DNA from 4 places in the Hoeflea sp. CAU 1731 genome. Region 4 is predicted to be linked to each of the others. Evidence: predicted binding sites of a transcription regulator. Region 4 holds the regulator's gene; each other region holds the start of a gene.
The links. Region 4 encodes LexA, which represses DNA repair genes until DNA is damaged. Its sites were predicted from a motif close to TGTTCNNNNTGTGTTCNG; they were not measured.

Region 1: the regulator LexA is predicted to act here: its motif matches at 4,048-4,065, upstream of dnaE (DNA polymerase III subunit alpha).
Region 2: the regulator LexA is predicted to act here: its motif matches at 3,035-3,052, upstream of AAFN47_RS18175 (PA0069 family radical SAM protein).
Region 3: the regulator LexA is predicted to act here: its motif matches at 2,286-2,303, upstream of AAFN47_RS24590 (sel1 repeat family protein).

What each region holds. Positions count from the first base shown of each region.
Region 1 covers NZ_JBDQQS010000002.1:358,625-364,189, reverse strand. Annotated here, with positions in the region: gene AAFN47_RS05815 (quinone oxidoreductase family protein) at 1-213, opposite strand, end outside; gene dnaE (DNA polymerase III subunit alpha) at 288-3,779, opposite strand; gene AAFN47_RS05805 (ABC transporter ATP-binding protein) at 4,146-4,847, opposite strand; gene AAFN47_RS05800 (lipoprotein-releasing ABC transporter permease subunit) at 4,852-5,565, opposite strand, start outside.
Region 2 covers NZ_JBDQQS010000011.1:100,644-106,208, reverse strand. Annotated here, with positions in the region: gene AAFN47_RS18195 (tetratricopeptide repeat protein) at 1-661, shown strand, start outside; gene AAFN47_RS18190 (4-(cytidine 5'-diphospho)-2-C-methyl-D-erythritol kinase) at 683-1,570, shown strand; gene moaB (molybdenum cofactor biosynthesis protein B) at 1,567-2,112, shown strand; gene AAFN47_RS18180 (crotonase/enoyl-CoA hydratase family protein) at 2,116-2,892, opposite strand; gene AAFN47_RS18175 (PA0069 family radical SAM protein) at 3,104-4,261, shown strand; gene rnhB (ribonuclease HII) at 4,586-5,176, shown strand; gene AAFN47_RS18165 (F0F1 ATP synthase subunit B) at 5,278-5,565, opposite strand, start outside.
Region 3 covers NZ_JBDQQS010000021.1:45,722-51,286, forward strand. Annotated here, with positions in the region: gene AAFN47_RS24580 (porin) at 132-1,247, opposite strand; gene AAFN47_RS24585 (porin) at 1,414-1,677, opposite strand; gene AAFN47_RS24590 (sel1 repeat family protein) at 1,874-2,140, opposite strand; gene AAFN47_RS24595 (DUF2147 domain-containing protein) at 2,529-2,879, shown strand; gene AAFN47_RS24600 (glutathione S-transferase family protein) at 2,905-3,615, opposite strand; gene AAFN47_RS24605 (AMP nucleosidase) at 3,989-5,494, shown strand; gene AAFN47_RS24610 (MFS transporter) at 5,496-5,565, opposite strand, start outside.
Region 4 covers NZ_JBDQQS010000001.1:711,507-717,071, forward strand. Annotated here, with positions in the region: gene AAFN47_RS03410 (autotransporter outer membrane beta-barrel domain-containing protein) at 1-2,116, shown strand, start outside; gene lexA (transcriptional repressor LexA) at 2,303-3,016, shown strand; gene AAFN47_RS03420 (chorismate-binding protein) at 3,053-4,219, opposite strand; gene AAFN47_RS03425 (LysR family transcriptional regulator) at 4,307-5,230, opposite strand; gene AAFN47_RS03430 (shikimate dehydrogenase family protein) at 5,305-5,565, shown strand, end outside.

The DNA of each region.
Region 1 (5,565 bases), on a different contig from region 4:
CTCCACCACGCCAGCGGCTTCTGACCCGAGCACCAGATCGGATTCGACCGGCCACGGGTAGAGGCCTGAACGAAAATAGGCGTCGATAAAATTGACGCCGATAGCCGTGTGGCGCACCAGCGCCTCGTCGGCGCCCGGTTGCGGGACTTCTGTTTCCTTCTTCTGCAGGACTTCCGGTCCGCCCGGCTTTGTCGCGACGATTGAATAAGCCACCTGATTTTCTCCCTGAAACGATTCCGGTTCTGTTTCGAACGGTAATCCATGTCGTCGAAGGATTGAAGCGCCGATCAGACGAGTTCGACGTCGACGACGCCGTTTGCAGATTTGAGCGCGGCGGCGACCTGTGGGGATATCCTGTATCGTTCGGGAAGTTCGACCTCGATCTCACGCTTGCCGTCATCCTTGATGACCACAAAGGACACCTGTCCGTCGCCATTCGTGTTGAGATGACCGGCGATCTGCCGCAAGGGGCCGCTGTCTCGCACAAAGATGCGCAGGGCTTTCTGCTCTTGCACCGCCCTTTCCTCGAGCGACTGCACGGTCTGTATTCGCAGGCTGATGCCTTCCGGCCGCTCTTCGGCGTCGACGGTGATGACCAGCGAGCTTCCGGGTTCGAGCTGGGCGCGATAGAGCGCCAGCGCTTCAGAAAACAGCACGGCTTCATACTGACCGGAAGAGTCCGAGAACTCGACAATGCCCATCTTGTTGCCGGTGCGTGTCTTTCGCTCCTGCTTCGATGTGACGGTTCCGGCGAGCCGCCCGGCCGTGGCGCCTTTTTTCACGGCCACCGAGAACTCGGCGAAGGTCTGAACCCGCATGCGGTCGAGCAGTTCGGCATAGGAATCCAGCGGGTGCGCGGAGAGATAAAAGCCCAGCGCCTGAAACTCCCGATGCAGTTTTTCCGAAGCCACCCAGGGCGTTACGGCGGGAAATTGAATCACTTCCGGACCTGTAGCCGCGCCCGCGCCGAACATGTCGCTCTGTCCGCTTACCCGATCCTCGAACGCCTTTTGGGAAAATCCGAGCAATCGATCCATCCCGGCGACAAGCTCCGCCCGGTCGCGACCGAAACAGTCGAAGGCGCCGGCGCAAATGAGGCTCTCCAGGACCCTGCGATTGATGACCTTCGGGTCTATGCGCAGGCAGAAATCCTCAATGCTCGCAAACTGCTTGTCGCCACGAACCTCGGCGATGTGATCCACAGCCGCCTCGCCGACGCCTTTTATGGCGGCAAGCGAATAATAAATCCGGTTTTCTCCCGTCTTGAAAATCCGGAACGAGGTCTGAACTGACGGTGGAATCACGTCGATGCCAAGGCGCTTGGCGTCCTGACGAAAATCCGACAGCTTGTCGGTGTTCGACATGTCGAGCGTCATGGAGGCGGCGAGGAATTCGACCGGGTAATGCGCTTTCAGGTAGGCGGTCTGGTAGGAGACCAGACCGTAGGCGGCGGCGTGCGACTTGTTGAAACCGTAATTGGCGAATTTGGCGAGCAGATCGAAAATGAAATCGGCCTGCTGTTTGGACACGCCGTTTTCCATGGCGCCGCTGACGAAGCGGTCCCGCTGCTTGTCCATCTCCGCCTGAATCTTCTTGCCCATGGCGCGGCGCAGAAGGTCGGCTTCGCCGAGCGAGTAGCCAGAGAGCACCTGTGCGATCTGCATCACCTGCTCCTGGTAGACGATGACGCCCTGGGTTTCTTCAAGCAGATGGTCGATCTTCGGATGGATCGAGGAGAGTTCCTCCTCCCCGTGCTTGCGGGCGTTATAGACCGGGATGTTTTCCATCGGCCCCGGCCGATAGAGCGCGACCAGGGCGATGATATCCTCGATACGGTCCGGTTGCATGCCGATCAGGGCCTTGCGCATGCCCGTGCTTTCAACCTGGAACACGCCCACAGTCTCGCCGCGCGAGAGCATCTTGTAGGTCTCTTCATCGTCGAGCGGGAGGGCTTCGAGAACGACATCAACGTTGCGTTCCTTCAGGAAGCTCACCGCCGTCTTCAGCACTGTCAGCGTCTTGAGGCCAAGAAAGTCGAATTTGACGAGGCCCGCCTTTTCCACCCATTTCATATTGAACTGGGTGACGGGCATGTCCGAGCGCGGATCGCGATACATCGGAACGAGTTGCGACAGGGGGCGGTCGCCAATCACGATGCCGGCGGCGTGGGTGGAAGCGTGCCGGTAAAGGCCTTCGAGTTTCTGGGCGATGTCGAGCAACTGGCCGACCACCGGTTCGGCCGCGGCCTCCTCCCGCAGCTTCGGCTCTTCCTCGATCGCCTTGTGCAGAGGAGTCGGATTGGCCGGATTGTTGGGCACCAGCTTGCAGATCCGGTCCACCTGACCGTAGGGCATTTCCAGGACGCGGCCGACGTCGCGCAGCGCGGCGCGGGCCTGCAGCGATCCGAAGGTGATGATCTGGGCGACCTGGTCGCGCCCGTATTTCTTCTGGACGTAGCGGATGACCTCGTCGCGCCGATCCTGGCAGAAGTCGATGTCGAAGTCCGGCATCGAGACGCGTTCCGGATTGAGGAAGCGTTCGAACAAGAGAGAGAAGCGCAGCGGGTCTATGTCCGTGACGGTGAGCGCATAGGCGACAAGCGATCCGGCTCCGGAACCGCGGCCAGGCCCGACGGGAATGTCATGCGCCTTGGCCCATTTGATGAAGTCTGCGACGATGAGAAAGTACCCGGGGAACCGCATGCGCTCGATGATGCCGAGTTCCGTTTCCAGGCGTTCGCGATAATCGTCCACGGAAAATCCCGGCGCGCATCCGAGCGCGTCCAGACGGGCCGTCAGCCCCTCCTCCGCCTGGCGGCGCAGTTCCTGGGCCTCGGCGCGTTCCGCCGCTTCCGGATCGTCGGCGGAGCCCCCCGTAAAGCGCGGCAGGATCGGATCGCGTGTTTCCAGGATGTAGGAACAGCGCCGGGCAATCTCCACGGTGTTTTCAGTGGCTTCGGGCAGATCCTTGAAAAGCGAGAGCATCGCCTCGCGGGTCTTCAGGAAATTGTCGGGCGTGACGCGGACGCGATTGTCGTCCGAAACAACGGCGTTGTGCGCCACCGCCATGAGCGCGTCATGCGCGTCGAACTCGTCCGGACCGGGAAAGAACGCCTCGTTGGTGGCGACGATCGGCAGCTTGTTGCGATAGGCCATGTCGAGCATCGCGTTCTCGTGTTGGCGGCTGTAATCGGTGGGGCGCTGGATTTCGATATAAAGGCGATCGCCAAAAAGCGCCGCCAGCGTATCAAGCCGGGATTGGGCCAGCGCGGCGTCGCCGGCCGTCAGCGCAGCATCGATCGGCCCTCCGGATGCGCCGGTAAGGCAGATCAGCCCCTCGATGCCCTCCTGCAACCACTCGAGCATGATATGCGCCGTGTCGTTGCTTTCGCCGTCGAGATAGGCGCGGCTGACCAGACCAACAAGTCGGCTGTAGCCCTCCGCCGTCGCCGCGATCAGGACAAGCGACGGCCGCCGGGCCATGCGGTTGCGCGAACCCCCGGACGCGGACGGATCGCCGTCGCCCATCTCGATGTCAAGCTGGCAGCCGATGATCGGCTGCACGCCCGCGTCGCCGGCGCTGGCGGCGAACTCAAGCGCGCCGAACAGATTGTTGGTGTCGGCGATGCCGATCGCCGGCTGAAGGTCGGCGGCCGCCGCCGCAACGATTTTCTTGAGAGGCAGCGCGCCTTCGAGCAGCGAATAGGCCGAATGCACGCGCAAATGCACGAAGCCCGGTCCTTTGGAATGCGCTGTTAGTGCAGACTCGCTTTCGGTCATGGAACTCCGCCGTCTCTTTTGGAATCGGGTCGATTTTCACCCGGCGAAGCTTCCATGTCCATGGTCTGGCGACAAGTCGCCTGCGTTGTCTTCAGTTTTCTGGATGCGCCTGACCGCGCAATTATAAACCCGGTCAGAACGGGTATGATCAGAGCGCCATCATGACGATGGTAATGCTGGAAACGAAGAGGACCATCGAGGCGAAGGCGGCGCAGTCTTTAGCAAGATCGAACATATGTTCCTCCTTATACTGGATATGTTTCCAGTTTGTTCTTTTTATGTTCGACAGTCAAGCGATTACCGTACCGTGGTTAATATCCGGTTTACACTCTGGATAAAATTGTTGCGAAGGCCCGTCTTCCGGGATCAGGCCTGCTCTGCGATCATCTCTACAACCTGACCGTCCTGCAGGGTGATTCGACGATCCATCAGCGAGGCGATCTCGTGATTGTGCGTGGCGATCAGCGCCGCCAGGCCTGATTGGCGCACGAGCGCCTCAAGCGCTTCGAAGACGTATCCGGCGGTCGCCGGATCGAGATTGCCGGTCGGCTCGTCGGCCATCAGGACAAGCGGCGCATTGGCGACCGACCGGGCGATCGCGACACGCTGCTGCTCGCCGCCGGAGAGTTCCGAGGGGCGATGGTCCGCCCTTGCGCCGATGCGCATGTAGTCGAGTAGCTGGCGCGCGCGCACGGCCGCCTCCTCGCGAGACAGGCCGGCGATCATCTGCGGCATCATGATATTTTCGAGCGCCGTGAACTCCGGCAGCAGGTGGTGGAACTGATAGACGAAGCCGATATCCGACCGACGCATGGCCGTGCGCTGCTCGTCCGACAGGGAGCCGCTCGCGCGACCGTTGACATAGACCTCGCCGCCGTCAGGCTTTTCAAGCAACCCGGCGATATGCAGAAGAGTCGACTTGCCTGCGCCGGATGGCGCAACCAGCGCAACCGTTTCGCCCGGCCGCAAAGCGAGATTTGCGCCGCCGAGAACCGAGAGAATGTTTTCTCCCTGTTTGTAATGGCGCTCGACATTATCGAGCTGCAATACGTAGGCGGCGCTGTTCATGAAATCACTCGTAACGAAGGGCGTCCACCGGATCGAGACGCGACGCGCGCCAGGCCGGGAACAGGGTTGCAAGGAAGGAAAGGCCAAGCGCCATCGCAACGACGGCGATCGTTTCGCCCAGATCCATGTCGGCTGGCAACTGGCTGAGATAATAGAGTTCCGGGTCGAAGATCGTGGTTCCGGAAATCCAGGAAAAGAACTGCCGGAACGACTCGATGTTGAGGCAGATGAAGACGCCGAGAAGCACGCCGGCCAAAGTGCCCACCATGCCGATCGCCGCGCCTGTCATGAAGAAGATGCGCATGATCGAGCCGGATGACGCGCCCATCGTCCTGAGGATCGCGATGTCGTGCCCCTTGTCCTTGACCAGCATGATGAGGCCGGAAATGATGTTGAGAGCGGCGACGAGGACGATCAGTGTGAGGATCATGAACATCACGTTGCGCTCGACCTGCAGGGCGGAGAAAAACGTCCTGTTCTGCTGGCGCCAGTCAGTGATGAACACCTGCTGTCCCATCGCTTCCTCGACGATCGGACGCATGACGTCGATGGCGTCGGGATCGTCGAGCACCACTTCGATGGACTGCACGAGACCGTCGGTATTGAAATAGAGCTGGGATTCGGCGAGCGGCATGAAGATCATCGACGAATCGATTTCAGACATGCCGACTTCGAAAATGGCTGAAACCGGATAGGCCTTGGTCCGCGGCATCACGCC
Region 2 (5,565 bases), on a different contig from region 4:
CAAACGCGCCCTCGAACTGTTTCCCAATCAGCCGCAGGTCATGAATTACCTTGGATATTCATGGGTCGACATGAACATCAATCTCGAAGAAGGCATGGCTCTGATCCGTGACGCCGTGCGGCTGCGCCCCAATGACGGCTACATCGTCGATTCGCTCGGCTGGGCCTATTATCGCCTCGGTGACTATGACAACGCTGTGGAGGAACTCGAGCGCGCAGCCGAATTGCTGCCGGGAGATCCCACAATCAACGATCACCTGGGAGACGCATACTGGCGCGCCAACCGCAGAACCGAGGCCAGGTTCCAGTGGGAGCGTTCGCTGACGATGGAGCCGGAACCGGAAGAAATCCCGAAAATCGAGGCAAAGCTGGAGAAGGGACTTCCGGACGTTGCCGAAGTAAAACCGACGACGGCGGACACGGACAAGACCGATACTCAGCCGGACACCGAATCAGACGCTCCGCAGAAGGAAAGCATGACGGTTCCGGACACCGCAAGCCAGGCGGCGCAGTACAAGGTGAAGCCGGGACAGACCCTGTGGAACATCGCCGCCGAAATTCTTGGAGACGGGGCTCTCTACGAGCAGATCCTGCAGGCCAATCCTGAGCTCAACGGCAGGCCCGACCTTATCCATCCAGGCCAGGTCATTAATCTGCCGTGACCTGCGCGGCATGATCAATTCATGGCCCGAATAGAAGAATTCGCTCCAGCGAAGATCAATCTTTGTCTGCATGTCACCGGACAGCGCGAGGACGGCTATCACCTTCTGGAAACAATCGTCATGTTCGCTGATATCGGCGACCGTGTTTTTGTCGAGGCGGCGCCCGAAGACCGTTTCTCCCTATCCGGCCGTTTCGCGCCGGAACTGGACGCCGCGCATGACAATATCGTTGTTCGCGCGCGCGACAGTCTACGCGACGCCTTTCCCGAGATAACGCGTCCGGTTTCGATTCATCTGGAAAAGAACCTTCCCGTCGCGTCCGGAATAGGCGGCGGATCGGCCGACGCCGCAGCCTGCCTCAGGGCGTTGCGCGCGCTCTGGCGAATTCCTGAAAACGCAGACCTTGCCGCCGTCGCCCTGAAGCTTGGCGCGGACGTTCCGATGTGTCTTGCCGGCCAGCCTCTGGTTGCGCGCGGGATCGGGGAAAGGATCGCATTGCTTCCATCCGTCGCGCCGATTCCGATCGTGCTGGTGAATCCCTTGAGCGGCGTTTCGACCCCGGAAATATTCTCTCGCCTCGCCTCCAAAACAAATCCCGTAATATCGGAGATCCCGTCGATCAGCGGCTTCCAACAACTGATCAAATTTCTCAAAGGCCTGAGAAACGATCTGGAGATTCCAGCGCGCACAATCGCCCCTGAAATCGATACAATCAATCGAGCCTTGCAGGACACCGGCGCCGCGCTGGCTCGGATGTCCGGATCCGGCGCGACCTGTTTCGGCCTCTATCCTCCGCTCGAAGACGCGCAATCGGCTGCATCCGAGCTTCAACGGCGCTTCCCGCGCTGGTATGTCGCCGCCGGACGGTGTATCGGCTCACAGGACGCAACCGGAAAGGCCATGCAGTGATGAGGATCGATGAGAACCGCCCATTCATTCCGGTCAACATAGCCGTGTTGACAGTTTCCGACACACGGACGATGGACGACGACCGGTCAGGCGATACGCTGGTCGCGCGAATCGAGGCCGCCGGACACCGGATTGCCGCGCGGGACATCGTAACGGATGACCGCGACAGAATAGCAAGCCTCGTCAAAGCCTGGGCGCAGGATCCGCAGGTGGACGTCATCATCACCACCGGCGGCACCGGCTTTACCGGGCGCGACGTGACACCGGAAGCGATCACCCCGCTGTTCGACAAGCAGATGGACGGCTTTTCGGAAGTCTTTCACCGGATAAGCTATGACAAGATCGGCACGTCCACGATCCAGTCCCGCGCGACGGGCGGCGTGATTGACGCCACTTACGTATTCGTCCTTCCAGGATCGCCCGGCGCCTGCAAGGACGCCTGGGACGGCATTCTGAAACAGCAGCTCGACTATCGCCATATGCCCTGCAATTTCATCGAGATCATGCCGCGGCTCGACGAGCACCTGAAACGCGGCTCCTGAATATCAGTCGTCAAAGTTACCCGAGCGTCCGGCGCCTTTTGTAAAGCGCGCGGCGCCTTTCACCGCCTCTTCGGCCAACGGCTTTACGCCTTCGACCGCCTCCATATGAAGCGCTTCTTCAAGCGGCATTCCCCACTGTCGATGCGCCGTCATCCTGTCGGTCCTCATGCAGGTTTGGGGAAAGCTTGCAATGCGCATGGCCAGGCCCTTTGCCGCCGCCAGCGCCTCACCCGCTTCCACCACCTGATTGGCAAGGCCGAATTGCAGGGCCTCGTCCGCGTTCACCGGACGTCCAGTGAGAATCATGTCCATGGCCCTGCCGTGCCCGATCAGGCGTGGCAGGCGGATATTGCCGCCGTCGATGAGAGGCACGCCCCAGCGGCGACAGAAGACGCCGAATATCGACGTCTCCGATGCAATTCGAAGATCGCACCATAGCGCCAGTTCCAGGCCGCCGGCCACGGCGTGTCCTTCGACGGCGGCGATGACAGGCTTCGACAGCAGCATGCGCGTCGGCCCCATCGGCCCGCCGGCATCGGGGTCATAGGCCAGCGCGCCGTCCGAAACCGATTGCAGATCGTAACCGGCGCAAAACGTATTCCCCGCGCCTGTCAGGATCGCGACCGAACTCTGTTCGTCCGCCTCGAACGATTCGAACGCCCCGGCAAGCTGCACGGCTGTCTCGGCGTCGACCGCATTGCGTCGTTCCGGGCGATTGATCGTCACTGTCGTGACCGGTCCATCGCGTTCGATCAACACCCTGTTGGATAAGCTCTGCATCACAACCGCCTCCCTGCCTTCGGCAACCGCATGTAACCGTTGACATATTACTAGGCCGGGCGATCCGGGAACAGTCAGACGCGGAACGATCGGCGACCTTTCGCCGTTTACCACTTGTTTGATAAGAGACAAACTCCATATTTGTTCTTGTTATGTTCTTTTCTTCGTGATAGGAATATTTTCACAATTCGAAACGGGAAGATCTGGTAAAATGAGCGAACTGGCGCACCTGAGACAGACTGCTCTTGATCACGGCAACAGGGCCGAACTGGCCGACGCCATGGTGGCGCGCTCCGGAATGCGCGTGGAGATCGACAGACGCCGCGGACGCGGCGCGGGCCTCAATCCGGCCGGCCGGTTCGAAACCGAATCCCGTCATGTGTTCGACGATGGCTGGTCGACGCTGGAAGAGCTGCCTCCCGCGAAAACCGAAGTGCAGATCGAGAAACCGCGCAAGATCATCACCCGCAATGAATCGCCGGACATTTCCTTCGACCGTTCGATCAATCCCTATCGGGGCTGCGAGCATGGCTGCGTCTATTGTTTCGCCCGACCCACCCATTCCTTCATGGGACTATCGGCGGGCCTTGATTTCGAAACGAAGCTGTTCGCCAAGCCCGATGCGCCGAGACTGCTCGAACGCGAGCTTTCCAGGCCGGGATATACACCGAAGCCGATCGCGATCGGCACGAATACAGACCCTTATCAGCCGGTCGAAAAGACCTGGCGGATCATGCGGCAGATACTGGAAGTCATGAACGCCGCCAATCATCCTGTCACCATCGTCACCAAGTCGGCGCTGGTCATGCGCGATATCGACCTTTTGGGGCAGATGGCCGAGAAAAATCTTGTCAAGGTCGCCATTTCCGTGACGACTCTTGACCGGAAGCTCGCCCGGGCGATGGAGCCCCGCGCAGCAACGCCCGTCAAAAGGCTTGAGACCATACGCGCGCTGTCCGAAGCGGCGGTGCCGGTCGGCGCCATGCTTGCGCCGGTCATTCCAGGGCTGAACGATCACGAGATGGAGCGCATTCTTGACTCGATAAAGGCCGCCGGCGCTGTCACCGCCAGCTACATCCTGTTGCGCCTGCCGCATGAGGTAAGCCCGCTCTTCAGGGACTGGCTGCTTCGCCACTATCCCGATCGTTATCGACATGTCATGTCGCTGGTGCGCTCGATGCGAGGCGGCAAGGATTACGACGCAGAGTTCAACACCAGGATGAAAGGCGCAGGCCCGTATGCCTGGCAGTTGATGCGCCGCTTCGATTTGACAACCAAGAGGCTTGGCTTTGAAAAGAAGGCGCGCGCGCTTCGCACCGACCTTTTCACGCCTCCCAACGGCTCGGGAGTTCAATTGTCGCTTTTGTAAAAGCCGCTTCCGTCGCCTTTGCCTGTCCCCTGGCAATCCCGACGGCTTTCCCTCCGGCGCCGCTGCCGGGTCCGGTGCGTACGAGCCGCATGCACCGGGCCGGGTCATCGGAGCGTCCAGCGCTGCGACACCCCGTCGTCGACGCGCCACGCCATCCGGTGACAGGAGGGACTTGCGGGGAATCGGAGGGTCGTGCGATTGTGCCGCACCATGTCGCGCAGACCTTCCGATTCTCCCAGCAAACCAAAGTCAAAAGACTGCAAACAGGCGTCCGCAAAGCGCCAGAAGCGACTGTTCGAGGATCGGCCCTCGGTTCCCGACTATATGCTGGAGAAAACCAATGGCAGTCCCGATCAGCTGATCGCCGGCGTCGACGAAGCCGGACGCGGGCCCCTGGCCGGACCGGTCGTGGCGGCCGCCGTCATCCTTGATCCGGCCAATATTCCCGAAGGACTCAACGACTCAAAGAAACTGTCGGAGGGTGTTCGCCACTCCCTGTTTACGCGGATTCTGACCACAGCGGACGTTGCTATCGCCAGCACCGGTCCATCCGGCATTGACCGGACCAATATCCTGCTTGCAAGCCTGGACGCGATGCGGCGGGCCCTGGACGGACTCATACGACAACCGGATCATGCGCTGATTGACGGCCGCGATGTTCCACAAGGGCTATGTTGCGCGGCCAGCGCCGTTGTCCGCGGCGACGCGCGTTCCTTGTCGATTGCAGCGGCCTCGATCGTCGCAAAGGTCACACGCGACCGGATGATGCGGCATTCCGCATTGATATATCCAAATTACAGCTTCGAGAATCATGTCGGCTACGGAACCAGAGCCCATCTCGCAGCGCTCTCCGACCACGGTCCCTGCGTCCTCCACCGGATGAGTTTCCGCCCGATCCGGGTGGATGCTGATTGAATAGGCTCACGACGCCTCCGTACAAAGCAGCATGAGCACCCAAAAAAATAAAAGCCGGAGCGTGAACCCCGGCTTTCAAAACGCGTAATGCTTTGCAGAACTCAGTTCAGCCGGCTTTTCACGTCAGCGACCGAATCCTTGAAAAGCTGATTCTGTGTCTTGGCGTCAGCCTTTTCGACGATCAGCTTTTCGGCGGCGGCGACGGCTATATCGACGGCGCGGCGGCGCACTTCGTTGACCGCCTCCGTTTCAGCCAGAGAAATCTTCTGCTCAGCCATGGCAGTACGGCGCGCGACGTATTCCTCGGTCTTCTGACGGGCTTCCTGCACCAGGCCGGCGGCTTCGTGCTCGGCAGCGGAAATCAGTTCGCTCGCTTCTTTCTCAGCGTC
Region 3 (5,565 bases), on a different contig from region 4:
CATCTGGAGACCCGGCAGTCTCGACTGCCAGGTCCAATCTCTTGGTCAAAACGGTTCGTTTTGGTGGGCTGCCCCGAAGAACAGCGTTGTCACGTCAAGCGAACCGTTCCTCTTTCAGCCTTCAGACCGGCTTAGAAGCTACGCGTGAAGCGCAGGAAGCCGGTCGTGATATCGCCGATATCATCGGAGTCGAAGTACTGAACGTAAGCACGGATTTCGAAGTCCGTGATCGGGGTCCAGACCAGTTCGAGTTCGGCCTGCCAGGCGTCAATACCAGTGCTGATATTCTGGTAGGTAGTTCCGGCCGGGTAATAGAAATCACCAAAATATTGACCACCGATCGACGCCGAGAATTCAGGCGTGAACTGCCACCGGAACGAACCGAGGACCGACCATTCAGGCGTTACCGAACAATTTGCAAAGGAAAGTACGCCAAACAGACATTCACCGGTGGCCGTATCGGTCTTGAAGCTCTTGTTGCCGCCATATGCGGTGGCGCCGTCCGGAGCATAGTAGCCGTACAGGATGAAGTTACCGGCGGAGCCGATGTCCGTCACCAGACCGGCGCCGTAACCGGCGTTGCCTGTGTCGTCGTCATATCCGCCTTTGACAAAGACGTTGACCGGGCCGAATGCGCCCCCGATCTTGCCAACGAAGTTCGGCGTCCAGTCGGAATTGTCGTTATCCTCAACAGAACCAGCGATGTAGAAGTTGCCGGTGTTGAAGGTGTAACCGATCTGCTGGCGCTGCTGATAGCCGTAACCCATACCGTCCCAGGAGTGCGAACCGAAGTTCGTCGGGCCGGTGTTGTAAGCGTTTACCCAGTAGGATTCCGAATAGCCCATGAACAGGCCGCCGAGGCGGATCCAGCCCTGGTCAACGCCGACAGGTCCGTCGCCATTGTCTCCGAAAGTGCCCTGAAGACGGATGCGGGAAGCAAGTTCGCCCCATTCCGTGTCAGACCGAGCGTCGATGTTGACGCGAGCACGAGTGCTGTTTTCCCAGCTGTCGTCATAGCTGGAATCGTAGCTCACATTGGTTGCGCCAACCTGGAACCAGACATAACCGCTGATGCGAAGGCAGGTTTCGGTGCCCGGGATGTAGAAGTAGCCGTTGCCGAACGCGTCGCAGACGCGGACATATTCAACGGGTTCCGGCTCGGCAGCGATGATGGCATCGGCTGCGGATGCGCCAGAGGCTGCAAACAGTGCTGCAGCGGAGCCGAGAAGCAGGCTCTTGATTTTCATTTTCTGACCTCCAGTCAGAATATGGAAGCCTGCAGTATTTTTTTAATAAGCTATTGTTTGTCAAAAGCTTTTCAATTTCATGGATTCAAAGGATAATTTTTTGGCGCTTTCTCACACCGGAAAAAGGCCCGCCAGGCAAGGAAATTGCGCGCGCTCGGGACTGGAATCAGTCGCCAAAAGCGTCCTGAAGCCTCAGTTGGCTTGCGAAATCCCCGAATTCGGTGTCGCCGCGGCTATCGAACTGGAGGCCCGCGCGGCTGCCTGTCTCGTCGCCGCCAGACCTGCTCGACGTCCCGAACTGGGTCGAAACGTAACCGCTGACGCGCAGGCAGGTTTTCGTGCCCGGAACCAGCGCATAGCCTTCGCCATAGGAAGCACAAACGCTGTTATCTTCCTCATATTCAAAGGAATCCAGCGAATCGAACGTCAACTCCTCATCCGCGAAAGCGTTGGAACAGCTCAAAACACCGAATGTCAAAACGGCCGCAGAGAGAGATTTCGTAAACATACAACGCCTTTCGCCGATACCGCCCGTCCAGCAAGACGGGCCAGGATCCGTGTGAAAGACAATGCGCGGTGATTCTGGTGATTTCAAGTCCACCGGCCGGATTGGAGGCCAGCGCCCGTCAGTGCATCGTCATCCACTCGCGAGCAGAACGCAGCGCGGAAGCGAGTTCGCCCTTGCTCATAGTCTTGGCCAGATCGGCGCGCAATTCCGCAGCCCTCTCCGAGCCCTTGATGGCTGCTATGTTGAACCATTTGTGGGCTGCGACGTAGTCCAGGGGACAATCGCGACCGATCGCATACATCATTCCCATTTCACAGAAAATATCGGCTTCCGCCTTGCCGCCTGCCACTGCTAGCTGCTGATCGAGCATTTCGTAACGCGCCATCTTCTTGTCCCCGTTGGTTCGTTTGTCTTGCCTGTTAAACTTCCGAGAGAGCCCCGGTTCTTGCCGGTTTGTCCGGCGTTTTGTTGATGAGGCGAGTGTGCACGCAGCCGCTGAATCCGGTGTTAAACAGCATGATTAACTGGAGGAAAACAAAACTCAAACGATTGGTAAATTTGGTTTTTTGTTAAACATCGCAGCGCCCGGCTTTGCGCGGTTTCGCAATGAATTTAATAAAATTGCAGGAATTCGAATTGAAACCCTTTGCTAACCACAGCGAAAGGCGGCGTCGTAAAATTTCTTCATTCCGCGTCCGGATGTGACCGATTGGCAGCCGACAGAATTCCCGATATCGTCGTCCGCAAGACCCTGAATGTGGAGGAGAAATGATATGTTCAGACGGTTGCTTATCTGCGCGCTGCTTCCCGGATTGCTATTCGCGCCTTCGGCCCTGGCCGCCGACGCCATACAAGGAAACTGGACGACGGAGTCCGGGGAAACAGCCTCAATCGCGCCTTGCGGCAGCGGAAATTTCTGCATCACGCTGAAAACCGGCTCCTATGCAGGCAAGAAGATCGGCACGCTCGCCAATAGCGGCGGCGTCTACAAGGGCAAGATCACGGATCCTGCTGACGACAAGACCTACAGCGGCAAGGCGTCGATCTCCGGCGCAACGCTCAAGATGAGCGGTTGCGTGCTTGCCGGCCTGATTTGCCGCTCCCAGAACTGGAAAAGGCAGTAGGAAGCAATTCTCAAGACAGCGGGCGTCAGCGTCGCGCCCGTTGTCCAAAGAGAACCTTCTGGACTTCCTTGTCATCGGCAAGGTTCGCCTGGCGGCGCTTGTCCTTGCCGACTTCCGTTCCCCTGATTACGGCCGGGCGCGCCCGCATCGTTTCGAACCAGCGCTTGAGATTCGGAAACTCGTCGAGATCCTGACCCTGGCGCTCGTAAGGCATGACCCAGCCGATACACGCCATGTCGGCGATCGAATAGTCGCCGGCCAGGAATTCGCGATCCTTCAACCGCGTATCCATGACGCCATAGAGACGGTTCACCTCGTTCGTGTATCTGTCGATGGCGTAGGACACCTTCTCCGGAGCATATTGTCTGAAATGATGGGCCTGGCCGGCCATCGGGCCAAGACCGCCCATCTGCCAGAAAAGCCATTCATCGACGGCGACACGCACGCGCTCGTCCGACGGATAGAAACGACCAAACTTGCGGCCGAGATATTGCAGGATTGCGCCGGATTCGAACACCGATATCGGTTCGCCGCCCGGACCTTCCGGGTCAATGATCGCCGGCATCCGGTTATTTGGAGCGATCTTCAGGAATTCCGGCTGGAACTGTTCCCCCTTGCCGATGTGCACGTACTTCACGTCGTAGGGACATTCGAGTTCCTCGAGCATGATGGAAATCTTCCAGCCATTCGGCGTGGGCCAGTAGTACAGTTCGATCGGGCTGGTCTGCTTGGTCATGGGAAGCTCCGCAAATTGTAATGTTACTCACTTAGTGCACCGGAGGGACTTCGTGAAGCAAGGGGGCGATCCGGTCAGAAAAAAGAGATGAACGGCGGATGGAACGGTCGTGTTTCTGCACTGGGCCTGGTCTGTCCATGGGAACATTGCCTTCGCGTCATTTCATCGGAGTCGCTGCGACCTGCCATATCATTGTCGCGCCGGCTATCCATTCCGCGCATTCTCCGTCACACGAGCGCCCCGGGTCGCCGCGCCGCAACCGTATCACACCATTCCGGTCGCTCGGTCCGGCCGTTTCAAATGCTGCTCAAAAATTGGTCAGTGAGACAGTGTTTGTCGTTTAAATGCCATGCCGTCACGACTATATTGGAGCATGGACAAGAGAATCAAACATCACGAACATATCTCGATCGTATCGCCTCCGGAGATCCCGGACGCCTCGTATTCCGATGCGCGGGAAGCGGTCGACGCGATTGAGGCCATCTATAATCGAAACGTCAATTTCCTGCGTAAGAAATTTCTATCGCTGGGCGCCGGCAAGGATTTCGAGCTCTGCCGGCATCGCGCCTATTATCCGCAGGTCTCCCTTTCGACCTCGACTTTTTCGCAGGTCGATTCGCGCCTCGCATTTGGCCATGTTCCGGCTCCGGGAAATTATACAGCAACCATAACCCGTCCCGATCTGTTCAGATCCTATCTGGAAAAACAGCTTGATCTGTTGATCCGAAACCACAATGTTCAGCTGCAGATTGGCGAATCGGATACGCCGATCCCGCTGCATTTCGCCATGGGCGACGACACGATTGCGGAAGCCGCCATGGCCAATCCGATCACCACGCCGCTGCGCGATCTCTTCGACACGCCCGACCTTACCATCACCAACGACGCCATCGTCAACGGCACCTACGACATAGACAATGCGGACCAACTTCCGCTTGCCGCCTTCACGGCCCAGCGGGTCGACTATTCACTGGCGCGTCTGTCGCATTACACGGCCACGCGCGCCGAGCATTTCCAGAACTTCGTCCTGTTCACGAACTATCAGTTCTATATCGATGAATTCTGCGAGCACGCGCGCGAACTGATGCGCAATGGCGGCGGCGGCTACTCCGCATTCGTCGAACCCGGCAATGTGGAAACCCGCGCCGGCCAGGATTCGCCGACAGATCCGAAAACCGCCGTGCGCATGCCCCAAATGCCCGCCTACCACCTCAAGAAGGAAGGCCATGGCGGCATTACCATGGTCAATATCGGCATCGGCCCGTCAAACGCGAAAACCATCACGGACCATGTTGCGGTGTTGCGGCCCCATGCCTGGCTGATGCTCGGCCATTGCGCCGGACTGCGCAACACGCAACGGCTCGGAGACTATGTGCTCGCCCACGCCTATGTTCGCGAGGATCATGTGCTCGACGACGATCTGCCGGTCTGGGTGCCGATACCGGCGCTCGCCGAAATACAGGTAGCGCTGCAGGAAGCCGTCGCAGACGTCACCGGCTTCGAAGGGTATGACCTGAAACGCATCATGCGCACCGGCACCGTTGCCACCATCGACAACAGGAACTGGGAGCTGGTTGACCAGAGTGGTCCGGTGAAACGCCTCTCCCAATCGCGCGCCATTGCGCTCGACATGGAATCGGCGACCATCGCCGCAAACGGCTTCCGTTTCAGAGTGCCCTACGGCACGCTTCTGTGCATCTCGGACAAGCCGCTGCACGGCGAACTCAAACTGCCCGGCATGGCGACCGAGTTCTATCGAAAGCAGGTCAACCAGCATCTGAAAATCGGAATTCTGGCGCTGGAAAAACTCGCGGAAATGCCGCCGGAGCGTCTTCATTCCCGCAAGCTCAGAAGCTTCTTCGAGCCGGCTTTTCAGTAACCTATGCTGGCGCGACGCCGTCCCGCCAGTTCGGATCCAGCCGGCTGATGCTGCGGTGACGCCGCCACAGC
Region 4 (5,565 bases):
CAATGACGGAACGATATTGTCTGGCGGCGGCGAGCATGGCGTGCAGGGCGGCGACGACGCCAGCGTCACGAACAACGGCGTCATCGACGGCAATGGCGATGGCGTCAACGTCGATGACGACGCCTATGTCCTCAACAGCGAAACCGGTGAAATCATCGGAGCGGACGACGGCGTGCAGATCGAGGATGGTGGAGAAATCATCAACGAGGGAACCGTCACCGCGAATGACGGCGACGCCCTGAAGGCCGCCGACGGCGCCTCTATCCTCAACGAAGGAACGGCCACCGGTTCCGATGACGGGATCCAGATCGAGCATGACGGCGAGATCATCAATACGGGAACCGTGACCGCTTATGACGGCGACGCCCTCAAGGCCGAGGATAACGGCTACATCAGGAATGAAGGCGTGGCGATCGGATATGACGACGGCATTCAGGTCGCGGAAAACGGCGAAGTCTACAATTCGGGCGATGTCACCGCCTATGACGGCGATGGAATAAACGCCGGTGACGGCGCTTTTATCGTCAATGACGGAACACTGAACGCCTCCGACGACGGCATTCAGGCGGAATTGGACAGCACCGCGATCAACAATGGCGCGATCTACGCCACAGACGAAGGCATAAACCTGGATGCGGACGGCGCCGTGGTCATCAACAACGGCTCGATCACCGCCCTTGACGACGGCATTCACACGGCAACCGATTCCTGGATCGAAAACAACGGCTCGATCTATATTCCCTACAACGCCGGCGATCCGCAGGACGGCATCGACTTCGACGACGGTGTGGTGCTGAACACCGGCCGCATCGAGGTGGAGAACGGCGGTATCGATTCGCAAGACGGCGTCGATTTCGATGAAGATGGCGCAGCGCCGTCCTACATCACGAACACCGGCAGCATTATCGGCTACCATGCGGTCAACACCGATCCCCTCAACACGCAATCGCAAACCATCTACAATTACGGTTATCTCGAAGGCTTTGGCGGCGTCGCCATCAATCTCGGCGAAGGCGACGACGCATTGCAGATCGGGACCGGCTCGCGGATCGTCGGGCTTGTCGACCTCGGCGACGGCACGGACAGTTTCAGCGTTGACAGCCCGGTTGCATCGCTTGTCAATTTCGTCTCTGCGCCGGAAATCGTCGATCTCAACGGCTTTGCGGCGATCGTGACGTCAACACAAATCGTAACGATCGATCCCACGCCCTTCCAGAGCGGCAACGCGCTGATGCGTTCTTTCTTCTTCGACATGACCGGCACGCTGTATCACGACCGCCCTGAAGCCGGAGAAAGCGGCTTCTGGCTGACCGGATTCGGCAGCGCAGCGGATTTCGGATCATCCACCGTTTACAGCGGCTATGACACATCCGGCGGAGGCGGCGTCGGCGGGTATGATCATGCAGTGAACGCCATGTGGAGCATCGGCCTGTTCGGCGGGGGCGCGTCCTATTCTTCACGCATCGACGACGGCGAACACGACACGGACCTGACGTCCGGCTTTGGCGGCGTTCGCGCCTTCTACTTTCCGAACAGCCGGTTCACGCTGAATGCCGCCATTTTAGGCGGCGTCACACAGACCAGCCTGTCGAGCCCCGACTATCGCACCGGCAGCGGCTCGGGAGACGGATCATTCCTGGCGACGACCGGCGGGTTCGCCTATGAAATACCGGCGTCCGAAATGGGCGGCTATGTCGGTCTGGAAGTGCTTGGTCAGGCCGGAGCGCTCTGGAACCGGGCCGACAGCTACCGGGTGTCCGGTTTCGACGGCGCGACGATCGGCGCGCGGGATTCGGCCTATTATTTCGGGACGCTGGAAGCCGGCCTGCCCTTCGAAATGCAGTCAGGCGGCAACACGATCCGGTTCAAGCCCTTCGCCGGCGTGTCCTTCGCCGGCTTCAGCGACGACGCCTTCGCGGTGTCTGCGATTGGCTCCTCGACGAGCTTTGCGGGACCGGGCGATATCGACGGGACGTTCTTCACCGGCGGCGCCGAACTCGCCATCGACTTCGACGGCAAGGCCAGCCTGACAGGCCGGTTCACCGCCGCCTACAATGAGGACTCCACGTCCTATGGCGGAACGCTCAACCTGCGCATTCCTTTTCCGGTGAAATAGGATCGCAGCGTCGACTGCGGCGGACAGCTTTCCATTGTCAAAATCAAGAGCGCCGACGCACCCCTGTGCGTCGGCGCGATCGCTTTTCAATCCATTCTTAACCAAATTGCGCAATACACTTGCAGAACACAAATGGAACATATAGTGTATGTTCTGTATTTGTTTCGCCGATTCGGAGGATTGGGCATGTTAACGCGCAAGCAGCACGAACTGCTTCTGTTCATTCACGAGCGGATGAAGGAATCCGGCATACCGCCGTCATTTGATGAAATGAAGGACGCGCTGGATCTCGCGTCGAAATCGGGCATCCACCGTCTGATTACAGCGCTTGAGGAACGCGGCTTCATTCGCCGCCTGCCCAATCGCGCAAGAGCGCTGGAAGTCATCAGGCTTCCGGAAATGGCTGCGCAGGGATTGCATCCGCGCAAGGGCTTCTCCCCAAGCGTTATTGAAGGCAGCCTCGGCAAGACGCATCCCAAACTGGTGCGGGAAGCGCCGAAGGAAGCGGCGAATTCGTCCGTCAGCGTGCCTGTCATGGGCCGCATCGCAGCCGGCGTGCCGATATCCGCAATCCAGAACAACACCCACAACATCAACGTTCCCCCGGAAATGCTCGGCAATGGCGAGCACTATGCGCTCGAGGTCAAGGGCGACTCGATGATCGAGGCAGGCATCTTTGACGGCGATACGGTTGTGATCAAGAACGCGTCGACGGCCAATCCCGGCGAGATCGTCGTCGCCCTGGTCGACGAAGAGGAAGCCACGCTCAAGCGCTTTCGGCGCAAGGGCGCATCCATTGCGCTGGAGGCCGCCAACCCCGCCTACGAAACGCGGATCTTCGGACCGGACCAGGTCAAGATCCAGGGCAAGCTCGTCGGGCTTATTCGCACCTACAACTAGGAACAAGCGAGCAGGTCCGGCCTGCTCGCTCCATATTCAGATAATCGACCCGACCGTCTTGGTCTTTTCGACCGTCTCGATCCATTCGCGGGCGGGGTTTGATGTCTCAACAATTCCGCCCCCGACATAGAGGCTGATTTCCTGCCCGAGAATTTGCGCGGTGCGCAGGTTCACGTAGAGCTTTGTCGAGCCGTCCCAGTCGACTGGTCCGAGATAGCCGGTGTAGTAGCCGCGATCGTAGCCTTCAAACCGCTTCAGGAATTCAATCGCGGGCGGCTTCGGCATGCCGCAGACGGCCGATGTCGGATGCAGGCTGCGCAGGAGGCCCGCCAGCCGGTCGGCGTCGAGGCTGTCCGCGCTTCTGCGGAAAATCGTTCTGAGATGCACCAGATTGGCCGCCGAAACCGTGCGCGGTCCGACCTCTTCGAAATCGTCGATGCCCTGCTCCAGGAATGCGCGCCGAATATAGTTGCTGACGAGCGCCTGTTCCTCGATCAAACCGTCCGGCCAGCCAATGTTTCTTAGATCCGGATCCGGCCCGACCCACTGCGTTCCGGCAAGCGCCATGGTGTCAACGCCATCCGGCGTGGACGAAAGCAGGATCTCCGGCGTTCCAACGAGCCAGCTTCCGGTTTCAGGCAGGTGAACGAGCGCGACGAATGCGGACGGCAGCTTGGCGGCGAGCCGTTCTGCCATATCGAGCAGATCATATTCCGGCGACAGCGCGCGGTTTTCCACGCGCGACGTGACGAGCTTGCGCATGCGGCCCGCCTTGATCTGCTGCACGCAGCGCTCCACCAGCAACTCATAAGTCTGGCGATCGGTCGCAAGCGGTCCGTCAACATTGGCGCGCGACTGGACGGGAACATCCATCCGGTCATCGGCGAGCTCCAGCAGTCTTTTTTGATGGTCGGAAACGGGGTCGTCGCCGTAGGCGTCTCCGGTCCAGAATTTGACGCCGTCCTTGTCCAGCCGGACATCGCCTTCAATGGCGTCCGCAAGGTTGGCGTCTTCGACATCGACGCGATTGATCGCGAAGAAAGGCCGCTCATGCGTTTTTGTAAACACCGGCCGTTTCGTCAAACCGTTGCAGCTAACGAGCGCCTCCCAGTGAACCGCATCCGGCCTGCGCCACAGGGCGAAAGGCAAGTCGGTGTCCGCAGCAGCCGATAGCAGGCTCCTGGCTCCTCCCGGTATTTTCATTCCGATCATCTCCGTTTGACCGGGGGAAACTTGCTTGAAGACCGGACAGTCGCCAGCACAAAATCAACGAGCCGGCATAGCGTAAAGCTATGTCACGAATTCCAGCCCGATTTCACGCGCCGCCTCGGTGAGGCTTTCCCGGATGGTTTCGATGACCCGCCGTGCGCCATGGTCCTTGTGATGATGCAGGAGAACCGGAAGCCGCGGTCCATCTGCGAAGGGAATGGGCTTGATGTCGGGGTCCCTGACGCCGGTCGCCGTCAATTCATCGACAATCGCGATGCCGAAATCCTCGTACATCAAAGAGATGGCGCTCTCCGCAAAACGGGTCTCGATGGTGATGTTCGGCTTGATGTCGCGTTCCTCGAACATGTCCTTCACCCAGCGCCCGTGCGGCGTGTTGGGGTGAAAGAAAATAAGACGCTCGTCGGCAAGCTGGTCGATGTACACGCTTTCATTGTTGGCCATCGGATGGTCGCGCGGAACGATGCAGGCCATCGAGATTTCGGCGATTTTCTGGGACACGATCATGGCGTCGTTCACGGGATAGATGGTGACGACGCAATCGCCTTCCGCAAGCCAGAGATAGTCCTTGATCTGGGTTAGCGACAACGTGTCCATGCGCAACTTGGCGCCTGGATTGCGGCGCGCGAGCTTGGCGAGCGCCTTTGGACCGAGAGCCTGCGAGACGCTTGGCGAGACGCCCATTCTGAGCGTGACGGACTGACCGGAGGCGATTTCGAAGACTGTGCTGGACAATTGCTCGAGGCCGGTCATGGACGGCTGGACGATCTCGAAGATCTGGCGCGCAGTGCGCGTCGGCGTCAGGCGACCGGCGTTGCGGTGGAAGAGCCGAACGCCAAGCACGTCCTCGAGCCGCTTGATGGTATTGCTCACCGTCGGCTGCGCGATATTGAGCTGTTGCGAAGCGGCGCTGATGGAACCGCTGACCATAACCGATCGGAATACTTCCAGTTGACGAAAGGAAAGCATGGCTACACATGTCTGCATTCAGGAAGCCGGCACAGTTATCATGCTTGTACCGGGTCAGCAATTTAATAGATCTTCCCGTCCAGAGGCGCAGTTTGAACAATATTCACGAAAATCAGACGGATGACGGAACCACCGCAGCCATGTTGACGGGCAAGGCCCGGGTTGTGGCGATGATCGGTTCGCCCATCGCACATGCAAAGTCGCCGGCCATATTCAACAGCTGGTTCGCCAAACACAACATGGCTGCGCTCATGACGCCGATGGACATTCCCGCAGATGATCTCGGCGCATTCTTTCGGTTTCTGCGCGGCTGGAGCAACTGCAACGGCGCCGTGGTGACGGCGCCGCACAAG